3 regions of the Streptomyces sp. NPDC004732 genome follow, and region 3 is predicted to be linked to each of the others. Evidence: riboswitches for the same ligand, from Rfam matches in the RefSeq annotation. Region 3 holds a riboswitch; each other region holds the start of a gene.

Region 1 (3,577 bases), on a different contig from region 3:
GCACGAGCGCGAAGGAGCAGAGCGCGCCCGCGAAGGCGCCCGCGGAGACCGACACCACTCCCCCGCCGACCCCGAGGACGACGACCGCGACCGCTCCCGTGGACGCCCCGGACGACACCCCGAGCACGAAGGGGTCGGCGAGGGGGTTGCGGAGCAGGGACTGCATGACCGCACCGCAGACCGCGAGGCCCGCGCCGCAGACGGCGGCGAGCACGGTGCGCGGCATCCGCAGGTTCCAGACGATGCCGTCCCTGATCGGGGTGAGCGGGCTCTCGCCCCAGCCGAGGTGGGCGGCGACGGTCGACCACACGTCGGACACGGAGATCTCCGCGGGGCCGATGGTGACGGCCACGGAGACGGAGAGGAGGAGCGCGGCGGCCCCGGCGAGCCACAGCAGCCCCTGCCGCACGCGGGCGGGGGCGGCGCCGGTGACACTGCCCGTGTCCGGCGCGGCCTCCGTCACTTGACGAGTCCGAACTTCCGCAGCCCGGCGGCCACTTGCTCGATGCCGTCGACCGTGCGGATCGTGGGGTTCATGGCCTGGCCGCTGAGCAGGACGTACCGCTTCTTCTTCACGGCCGTCAGGTTCTTGGTCGCCGGGTTGGACTCCAGGAACTTGATCTTCGCCGCGGCGCTCTCCGCGGACTGCGACTTGCGGGTGAGGTCGCCGATGACGAGGACGTCGGGGTCGCGGTCGGCGACGGTCTCCCAGTTGATCTGGGGCCATTCCTCGTGGGTGTCGTCGAAGACGTTCTTCGCGCCGAGTTCGCGGGTGATGATGCCGGGGGCGCCGCAGCAGCCCGCCAGGTACGGGGCGTCGGAGTTGGCGAACCAGTACATGAGCTTGGTGCCGGAGGCGTCGGCGGTGTTGATGTCCTTGGTGGCCCTGCCGACCCGGCGCTTCATGTCGGCGATCAGCTGCTCGCCGCGCTTCTCGACGTGGAAGACCTTCGCCAGGTCGCGCACCTCGCCGTAGACGGTGTCCATGGTGAGGGTCTTGACGCGCTTGCCGTCGCCGCCGCCGTCGTTGTCCTTGCCCGCGCAGTCGGTGGGCGAGACGTAGACGGGCACGCCGAGCTCGTCGAACTTCGCGCGGTCGGCGACGCCGCCCTTGCCGACCGTGTAGAGGAAGGAGGCGCTGACGAAGTCCGGCTCCTTGGACAGGACCTTCTCCAGGGACGGGTAGCGGTCGGCGAGCCGCTCCACCTTCGCGTTGTCCTTCGCCAGGTTCTCCAGGACCGGGTCGGTCCAGGTGCCGGTGCCCACCATGCGGTCGGCGAGGCCGAGGGAGAGCAGGATCTCCGTGGAGCCCTGGTCGAGGGAGACGGCCCGCTGCGGGGGTGCCCCGACCTTCGCGTCCTTGCCGCAGGAGGTGACCGTGACCGGGTAGCCCTCGGTGCTCTGCTGCCCGGACTGCGATGTCTTCTGCGCGGAGCCGCCGCACGCGGTGAGCGCGAACAGGCAGGCACAGAGGAGGGCGGATATACGGGCTGTCGAGGACACGTGATCCCTTGGGTGTCACGGCTCATACGCGGAGCCTGGCCTGCGTCGTGACCTCCGCCGCAGGGTGAGCGGGGAGGGCGCCAGCAGGTCTTCGGACTCGGGGATCGGCCGGGCGGGGCGCCTTCCCGGGCGTCCTGTGACGCCCAGTGGCCGTGGCCCCGCCCGTCCCCCTCACCGCTGCGCGTCAGCTCCGGATTCGCACCGGATTCCCTGGCCCAGGTGTGGGTTTGACTGGCTTGCGCAAGTTATCACGCGAGTTCACGCGGTCGGCCCGGGCGTCGTCGCGGTGGTCGGCGCGGGCCTGGGCTCGCCGCGGTACGTCCCGAAGGACCAGCGGTTGCCCTCCGGATCCTCGATGCCGAATTCACGGCTTCCGTAGGGCTTGTCCTCGATCTCGCTGATCACCTTCACACCGGCCTCGGCGAGCCTGCGGTAGAGGTCGTCCACGTGGTCGGTGACGACGTAGGCGCCCGCGGTGCCGGGCCTGCCGCAGGTCGCCTCGTCGGCCGGGTCGTACGAGCCGAGCATGACCCCACCGCCCTCGGGCCAGTCGAGCTGGGCGTGGGCGACCCGGCCCTCGTCCTCGTAGACGGCGGTGCGCAGGAAGCCGACGGTGCCGACGAGGAAGTCGATCAGGGCGGGGGCGTCCTGGGCCTGGAGGCCCGGCCAGATCGCCGGGGCGGGCGTGCTGAGCTGCTGTTCTTGCGTGGTGTTCCGGTTGGTTTCCATGGCTCTACTCTTCGCCCCGGCCGTGCGCCCCGGCTTGGATATTCCGGCACTCTTCGGCCAGCCAGCGGGTGGGGGTCTCGCCGGTGTACTGCCGGAAGTCGCGTACGAGGTGGGAGTGGTCGTAGTACCCGGTGTCGGCCGCGACCCCGGCCAGGTCCGGCGGGGCGCCCGCCGCGACGGCGCGGGTCACGGTGGCCTTGGCGTGCTGGAAGCGCATCAGGCGGGCGGCCTGCTTGGGGGTGAGTCCCGTCTCGGCGCGGAACAGCGCGGTCAGCCTGCGCTCGCTGAGCGCGACGTGCCGGGAGAGGCCGCCGAGGGTGCCCGCGCCCCGGTGCCTGGCCAGCCACGCCCAGGCCTCCGCGACCTCGGGGCGGACGGATCCGGCGGCGCGGTCCGTGGCCGCGCGCCGCCTCAGGTAGGCCGACAGGAGGGCGAAGCGCTCCTCCCAGCGGTCCAGCTCGCACAGCCGCTCGCGGATCTCGGCGGCCGGGTCGCCGAGGACGTCCGTGCCGCCGACGACGAGCTGCCCGGTGAGCCCGGCGGCGGGCAGGCCGAGGAGGGCGCGGGCCGCGAGGGGATGCACGGCGAGCTGGATGCCCGCCTCGTGCTCGGGCTGGACGACGTACGCGGGGCTCTGGTGCAGGCCGCCCACGATGATGTCGGTGCGCGTCGCGTCCGGTCCCGTCGCCCGGTCCGGGGTGCTGCCGGTGGCGATGGTCCCGTCCAGGGAGAAGATCACCGTCAGATACGGCGAAGGGAGCCCCCGGTGCAGCCCCGGCCGCTGCCCCGCGGTGCGGTAGCCGACCGCGGAGACGACCATGCCGTCGAGCCGTGGAGCGGCGCGGACGAACTCACGGGAGTCCATGGGCCCAGTATGCGCGGAACCCTTCTGCTACCCCTGTTCACCCGCCCCATGCCACCGCGCCACGGTGACGTCGATCATGGGAAATGTCCCTGCCGCCCCATAGCATTGCGCGCCGCTCCGGTCGGGGCCGCACATCGCTCGCAGGGAACGGCAGGGACGTAGAGACATGGCAGTACGGGCAAAGAGCAAGCTGGCCGTCATCGGCACCACGGGCGCGCTGGCCGCCGCCGTTCTCGCGGGCAGCGCCCTGTGGCCGACGGACGAGGCGAACGCCGCCGACACCTCGGCGGCCACCGCCCGCGAGCTGTCGCACTGGCCGAAGCCGGTCGCCAAGAAGCTGGGCAAGGTCATCGCGAAGAACGACCACAAGGGTGCGTACGCGGTCTTCGACGCGGACAACACGACGTACCGCAACGACCTCGAGGAGTCGCTGCTCCCCTTCCTGGAGATGAAGGGCGTCCTCACCCGCAAGACCATGGA
Region 2 (3,577 bases), on a different contig from region 3:
CGGGCCGCCCTCCGCGAAGGTCACGAACCCGTCGGGGCCGCCGACTTGGACGAGCAGGGTGAGTGCGCCGGTGACACAGAAGCCGAGCGGCACCCGGTAGGCGCGCCACAGCTTGCGGGGCGGCACACCGGCGGGACCGAGCAGCAGGACGACTGCGGCGGCCAGGACCAGGACGGCGCCCGGCCAGGGCGGCAGCGAGATGGCGAGGATCGTGAGGCCGAGCCCGAGCACGGCCTTGTCCACGGGGTGCCGGCGGCGCCAGCGACTGCTGTGCGCCGCCGCGTCGATGGGCAGCACGCCGGGTCAGACCTGCTCGGTCTCGGCCCGGGCACCGTCCGCGTCGACCGGCTCGGCCGCCCGCTCCGCACGCGCCTGTTCCGCGCCCTGCTTGCGGCCCTTGCGCAGCCCGAAGTAGTAGGCGAGGACGCCCGCGCCGAGGGCGGCCTGCAGGGCGAAGAGCGCCGACTCGACCTCCCCGGACGGGGGTTCGTACAGCGGCGAGAACCACGGCTCGTAGTCCGGCTTGATCTCGGTGATCGCCGTCTCGGCCTGGGCGTCGGCCCCGGCGAACGGCTCCTCCTCGTCGTCGCCGAGTCCCAGCGCGATCGGCAGCACGGCGAGCGCGGCCACGATGAGGAGCAGCAGGGTGTTGATCTTCGCGTTGCGGCTCATCAGGCACTGGCCCCCGTCTGTGTCTCGGTCGGCTCGGTCGGCTTGGTCGGCTCGGTCGACTTGGTCGTCACGTCCGTCTGCTTGCGCTGCAGCAGCACGCCGAGGCGCGTGAGTTCGCCCTTGCTCGACTGCACGAGGAGCCGCATCACCAGGACGGTGAGCAGTCCTTCGCTGACCGCAAGCGGAATCTGCGTGACGGCGAAGATGCCGCCGAACTTGCCCAGGGCGCCGAGGAAGCCGCTGCTGGGGTCGGGGAACGCCAGGGCCAGCTGGACGCTGGTGACGCAGTACGTGGACAGGTCGGCGACGAACGCGCCGAAGAACACGGCGACCATGAGCGGCACGTCGTACCGCTTGAGGAGCCGGTAGACCGCGTATCCCGCCCAGGGCCCGACGATCGCCATGGAGAACACGTTGGCGCCCAGGGTGGTGAGCCCGCCGTGGGCGAGCAGCAGCGCCTGGAAGAGCAGGGTGATGGTGCCGAGCACCGTCATGATCGGTGGTCGGAACAGGATCGCCCCGAGTCCGGTTCCCGTCGGGTGCGAGCAACTGCCCGTCACGGAAGGGATCTTCAGGGCGGAAAGGACGAACGTGAAGGCTCCGGAGGCGCCGAGGAGCAGGGTGCTCTCCGGGTGTTCCTTGACTTCACGGGTCAGGGAGCGGACTCCGTGTACGACGAACGGCGCGGACGCTACGCCCCAGGCGATCGCGTGCGCCGGTGGGAGGAAACCCTCGGCTATGTGCATGGCTCGGCAGACCCTCTCCAGCACCTCGTGGATGGACAACGCGCCTTGGCCGGTCTCCTGGCTGACGGGTCGTACCGACCGGACTCCGCCTTCCCGGGCACGTGAGTACCCAGTGGCTGCCGCGAGGGCTGGAGCCGGACTTCCCGATCACAGTGGCGAGGGCCGCACCGGCATCACACCGGATTTCCCGTTCACCAAGGCGTGGCGACATTAGTGCGCAACGGACGTGCTGACAACTTGCGGGCTCGTTGCGCCGGTGGCACGCGCGAGCGCGCATACCACCGCGTGCGCCCCTGTTCAGAGGCTGTGTGCGGAAGTGGCAGGCGGTGGGGAGCGGACGCGGAAGGGGGGCGCACAGGGGGCGCAGAAGCGGGTCTGGAGCCGTCAGGTCCGGGCGTCCGGCGGCGGGGGCGGCTTCGGCGCTCCGCGCGGGGGTGCGATCTTCGCATACGCGACGGGGGATCCGGCGGCGGCCGGAACCTTCTCCGCGGCGCGGTCCGGGTCCGGCGGCAGCAGTGCGTCACGGCGGGCGCCGGGGTCCCAGCCGGTCTCCACGACGCGCTTCTGTACGACGATCGCGCCGAGGAGGACGGCCACGCCGATCAGCAGCATCAGGACGACCCCGCCGGTCTCCCCCGTCTTGGCCGCATAGCCGACGAGTGTGCCGAACCAGCCGAAGTCGGCGTCCCCGAAGGTGGTGTTCTCCTCCCCGAAGGCGCCCAGGACCTTCAGGAGCAGCGCGGGCAGGAAGGTGATGATGACGCCGTTGACGAAGGCGCCGAGCGCCGCGCCGCGGCGGCCGCCGGTCGCGTTGCCGTAGACCCCGGCCGCGCCGCCGGTGAAGAAGTGCGGGACCAGTCCTGGCAGGACGAGGGCGAGTCCGAAGGCCGGGTGGAAGATCCAGGCGAGCAGGCCGAGGCTGACGAGGCCGCCGACGAAGCTGGAGATGAAGCCGATGAGGACGGCGTTCTGTGCGTAGGGGAAGACGATGGGCGCGTCGAGGGAGGGCACCGCGCCGGGCACCAGTTTCCTGGCGATGCCCTGGAAGGCCGGGACGAGTTCGCCGAGGATCGTGCGGACGCCGAAGAGGATCACGGCGACGGCGATGCCGAACTGGAGGCCCTGCATGACGGACTGCATGACGTAGTCGCCGACGCCGCCCGCGCCCGCCGCGCCGTTCTCGCCGAAGGCCTTGAACGCCTCTTCCTTGCCCACCTTCCCGAGGAAGACCAGCGACATGATCAGGTAGATCAGCACCATGGACAGCGCGGTCGCGACCATGGAGTCACGCAGGAAGCGCAGCCCTTCGGGGAGGTCCATCTCCTCGGTGCTGCGGCTGCGACGGCCGACCAGCTGCCCCGTGGCGCCCGCCGCGATGTACCCGGCCGTGCCGAAGTGGCCGATGGCGACGCTGTCGTTGCCGGTGACGCGCTTGGTCCAGGGGTGCGCGAAGGCGGGCATGGCGACCAGCAGGATGCCGAGCAGGACACCGCCGACGACGACCACGACCCATGACGACTGGCCCGCGATGGCCAGGACCATCGTCAGCAGGGTCGCCATGAACAGCATGTGGTGGCCCGTCAGGAAGACATAGCGCAGTGGGGTGAAGCGGGCGAGCAGCAGGCTGATGGCGAAGCCGAGGATCATCAGCCAGGCGACGCGGGCGCCGTACTGCTCCTGGGCGATGCCGACGATCGCCTCGTTGGTGGGGATCACGCCGTGTGCCCCGGTGGAGCCCTGGATCATCTCGCCGAGCGGGGCGAGCGCGCCGACGACGAGGGTGGCGCCCGCCCCGATCAGCAGGAAGCCGAGCGTCGCCTTGATGGCTCCGCCGACGATCTGCCCGGCGGACTTCTTCAGCGCGATCAGGCCCGCGGCCGTGATGAGGCCGATGAGGTAGGCGGGTTGGCTGAGGATCTCGTTGACGAGAAACTCGGCGGTCGACACGAGCCAGTCCATGGTGGGTTCTTTCTCCTTGCCCGGTCTCTCGGTTCTCTCGGGTCCGTGGGCCTCAGATCAGACGTCGTAGGTGTCCCTGAGCACCCGGTCGGCCTCCGTCGCGCTGGTGAAGTCCTCGACGACCTTCACCGGGACGCCCACGTCACCGAGGGTCCTGGCGATCTCCCGCGAGGTGAGGATGGCGACGGCCTCGTTCGCCT
Region 3 (3,577 bases):
CCATGCCGACGCCGATGATCCACCAGACGCTGACGCCGCCGTCGTCGTCCTTCTCGTCCGCGTCCGACGCGGACGGGGACTTCGACGCGGTCTCCGGGGCCGGGCCCGTGGCGTTCAGCTGCTTGACGAGGTCGGCGCCGCCGAAGTCGCGCGGGTCCATGCCTGCCGCGTGCGCGGCGAAGATCAGCTGGGAGTAGGCGGCGGGGCCCGACTGCTTCGCCCAGTCCGCGGAGTTCTTCGCGAGCCAGTCGGCGGACGCCTCGGCCCGCTCGCTCTGCCCGGCGGCGGCGAGGGCGAGCACGGAGTCGGCGGTGTTGCCGAAGTCCGGCTGGTCCGTGGAGCCCGGCATCGACGACATCAGGTGGTCGTCGGTCTTGCCGAGGGTGTCGAGCAGATAGCCCACGCCGTTGCCCGCGGCCTGCGCGGCGGTGTCCGGCTTCGCGCACTTGGGCGCGGCGGTCTCGGACTTCTTGGGGGCGGAGACGACGAGGCCCTTGCCGAGGCTGCCGAGCACACCGGCGGCGGTGGCGTCGGCGTTCGGCGAGAGCTTGCCGGACTTGGCGTCGGCGAGGCCGAACGCGCCGCCGTCCTTGTCGCAGTCCATGGCGAGCTTCGGCAGCGCGTCGTAGGCGGACTTGCCGTCCTGGGACTTCATCGCCGCCGGGTTCTGGCCCGCCGCGACGAGCGCGCCGACCACGATGCCGGTGGAGTTCGCGTCGCTGGGCAGCCCCGGGTTGTAGCCCCAGCCGCCGTCCTTGTTCTGTACGGACTTCAGCCAGTCGACGCTCTTCTTGACCGTCTTGTCCTGCTTGCCGAGCGCGGCGAGGGCCTGCACGGCGGCGGCGGTGGAGTTGCTGTCGACCGCCGTCTTGGAGTTGCAGGGCTCGGTGGCGTCCGCGCGGTACGCCGCGAAGCCGCCGCTCGCGCACTGCTGGCCGGTGAGCCAGTCCACCGCCTTCGCGGCGGGCTTGACGCCCTCGGTGTCCTGGGCGAGCAGGGCGTACGACTGGCGGAAGACACCGTCGAACTTGGGGTCGGTCTTGCCGTAGAGGCCCGAGGGGAGCGCGGCCGAGGGCGACGGCGTGTCGTCCGCGAAGGCGACCGGTGCTGCGGCCGGGCCGAACACGGCGACGGCGGCCAGAACCGCTGCGCTGCGACGAACGTTCATGATGCGGCGGGTTGCCTCTCCCTGCGGGGAGCGGGGCGGCACGGACCATGCGAGCACGGCTACCGGGCGGCTCCGGCTCCGTATACCTCGACGGTGCCGCTCATCGGGGGCCCCGATGAAGCGAGCCGGTCACGTTCCGCGCCGGGCATTCCGGCTCACGGGTCCCGAAGGTCGGGGCCCGTACACGGCTGCGGGTCAGCGCCGGATTCGCACCGGCTTCCCCCTTGGCGGACGTGAGGACGACGCGCTCACTCTACCGGCCGGTCCGCGCACCTCCCGGGTCACACCGCCACGAACGTGACCGGGTCGCTGCCCGGCACGGCCTCCGCGCGCCCCAGCTTGACCAGGCGCCGCACATGGGCCTCGGCCTCCGAGACGGCGATGGTGCGCGAGCCGTAGGGGATCTCGGCCCAGGGGCGGTTCCACTCCATGCGCTCGGCGATCTGCCAGGGGGTGAGGGGCTCGGCGAGCAGGGTGCGGAGTCCGGTCAGGCGCTCCTCGTGGTGGGTCAGGAGCTCGTGGACGCGGGCGGGCGCGTCGGTGAACGTGCGCTGGTGGGCGGGCAGGACCTCCGCGGGGCCGAGGCGGCCGACGCGTTCCAGGGAGTCCAGGTAGTCGCCGAGGGGATCGGTGACGGTCTCCGAATCGGGGTCCTCGTACAGGCCGATGTGCGGGGTGATGCCGGGCAGCAGGTGGTCGCCGGAGAAGAGGCGGCCGTTGCCGCGCAGGCCCGCCGGGTGGTCCTCCTCCAGATGGAGGCAGACGTGGCCCGGCGTGTGGCCGGGGGTCCAGATCGCGCGCAGGCGGCGGCCGGGCAGGGCGAGGAGCTCGCCGGGGGTGATGGAGCGGTCGGGGAGGGCGGGGGCGAGGCCGGGGAGCTTGCGGGGACGGCCCTCGTCGCGGGCCAGGACCAGCGGGGCGAGGTGGTCGGCGGGCGCGCCTGCGGCGGTGAGCTTGTCCACCAGGTACGCGTACCAGCGGTCCGGCGGGTTCGAGCGGGTGCGGCGGACCACGGACGCGTCCGCGTCGTGCATGGCGAGCCACGCCCCCGAGGCGTCCCGGACCTTGCCGGAGAGGCCGTGGTGGTCGGGGTGGTGGTGCGTGATGACGACGCCGTGCACGTCGGCGACCGCGACGCCGCAGGTGGCGAGCCCGGCGGTGAGGGTGTCCCAGGACGTCGGGTCGTCCCAGCCGGTGTCGACGAGGACCGGTCCCGCGTCGGTGTCCAGGAGGTGGACGAGGGTGAAGCCGAGGGGGTTGTCGGGGATCGGGACCTTGATGCTCCAGACGCCGCCGCCGTGCTCGATCACCGGCGGGTCCGTCACCTGCGGGGTCATGAGGGCCTCGTCTCTGTTCGCCGGGTGCCACCACTATAACTAGAACTAGTTCCAATAGTCGCCCAAGTCGACTGTCTGGAGGCTGTGTTACCCCTTCCGTCCGTGGACTCCACGAACTAGAACTGGTATCAGTTCTGAAACCGTGTCAGGAAACCGGGTCGGGAAACCGCGTCGGGAAGCGCTCCGCAGGAGGCAGTCAGCCATGACCGAGCTCGTGGAACACGGACAGCTGTTCATCGGCGGGGAGTTGGTCGACCCGCTCGGAAAGGACGTCATCGACGTCGTCTCTCCGCACACCGGAGAGGTCTTCGCCCGGGTGCCGCACGCGGCGCCCGCCGACGTGGACCGCGCCGTCGCCGCCGCCCGCAAGGCCTTCGAGCACGGTCCCTGGCCGCGGATGACCCTGGACGAACGCATCGAGATCATCGCGAAGATCAAGGACGGATTCGCGGTGCGCCACGAGGAGATCGCCCGCGTCATCAGCTCCGAGAACGGCACCCCCTACACGTCCAGCGTGATGGTGCAGGCCCTCGCCGCGATGATGGTGTGGGACGCGGCGATCACCGTGGCCCGTGACTTCCGGTACGAGGAGCAGCGCGACGGCGTCCTCGGCAAGCTGCTCGTCCGGCGCGAACCGGTGGGCGTCGTCGCGGCCGTCGTGCCCTGGAACGTCCCGCAGTTCACCGCCGCCGCCAAGCTGGCGCCCGCGCTGCTCGCCGGCTGCCCCGTGATCCTCAAGACCTCCCCGGAGGCCCCGCTCGACGCGTACATACTCGCCGAGCTCGCGGCCGAGGCGGGCCTGCCCGAAGGGGTGCTCTCCATCGTCTGCGCGGACCGCGAGGTGAGCGAGTACCTCGTCGGGCACCCCGACGTCGACAAGGTGTCCTTCACCGGGTCCGTCGCCGCGGGCAAGCGCGTCATGGAGGTCGCCGCCCGCAACCTCACCCGCGTGACGCTGGAGCTGGGCGGCAAGTCGGCCGCCGTCATCCTGCCGGACGCCGACGCGGCGACCGCCGTCGCGGGCATCACCCCGTTCGCCTGGATGATCAACGGCCAGGCGTGCGTGGCCCAG

What was found. Region 3 has a riboswitch for cobalamin ahead of ABZV77_RS26815 (prenyltransferase/squalene oxidase repeat-containing protein). Riboswitches for the same ligand answer to the same signal wherever they lie in the genome.
Region 1: another riboswitch for cobalamin. It lies ahead of ABZV77_RS36345 (ABC transporter substrate-binding protein); the one in region 3 lies ahead of ABZV77_RS26815 (prenyltransferase/squalene oxidase repeat-containing protein).
Region 2: another riboswitch for cobalamin. It lies ahead of ABZV77_RS39375 (energy-coupling factor ABC transporter permease); the one in region 3 lies ahead of ABZV77_RS26815 (prenyltransferase/squalene oxidase repeat-containing protein).

Annotation. Positions count from the first base shown of each region.
Region 1 covers NZ_JBEXJR010000016.1:129,819-133,395, reverse strand. The annotation lists gene ABZV77_RS36350 (iron chelate uptake ABC transporter family permease subunit) at 1-409, opposite strand, end outside; gene ABZV77_RS36345 (ABC transporter substrate-binding protein) at 460-1,503, opposite strand; cobalamin riboswitch at 1,568-1,754, opposite strand; gene ABZV77_RS36340 (VOC family protein) at 1,762-2,232, opposite strand; gene ABZV77_RS36335 (helix-turn-helix domain-containing protein) at 2,237-3,097, opposite strand; gene ABZV77_RS36330 (HAD family hydrolase) at 3,264-3,577, shown strand, end outside.
Region 2 covers NZ_JBEXJR010000021.1:20,019-23,595, forward strand. The annotation lists gene cbiQ (cobalt ECF transporter T component CbiQ) at 1-297, opposite strand, end outside; gene ABZV77_RS39370 (energy-coupling factor ABC transporter substrate-binding protein) at 304-672, opposite strand; gene ABZV77_RS39375 (energy-coupling factor ABC transporter permease) at 672-1,418, opposite strand; cobalamin riboswitch at 1,448-1,632, opposite strand; gene ABZV77_RS39380 (PTS ascorbate transporter subunit IIC) at 1,803-3,377, opposite strand; gene ABZV77_RS39385 (PTS sugar transporter subunit IIA) at 3,435-3,577, opposite strand, start outside.
Region 3 covers NZ_JBEXJR010000009.1:43,667-47,243, reverse strand. The annotation lists gene ABZV77_RS26815 (prenyltransferase/squalene oxidase repeat-containing protein) at 1-1,168, opposite strand, end outside; cobalamin riboswitch at 1,291-1,425, opposite strand; gene ABZV77_RS26810 (MBL fold metallo-hydrolase) at 1,450-2,505, opposite strand; gene ABZV77_RS26805 (aldehyde dehydrogenase) at 2,708-3,577, shown strand, end outside.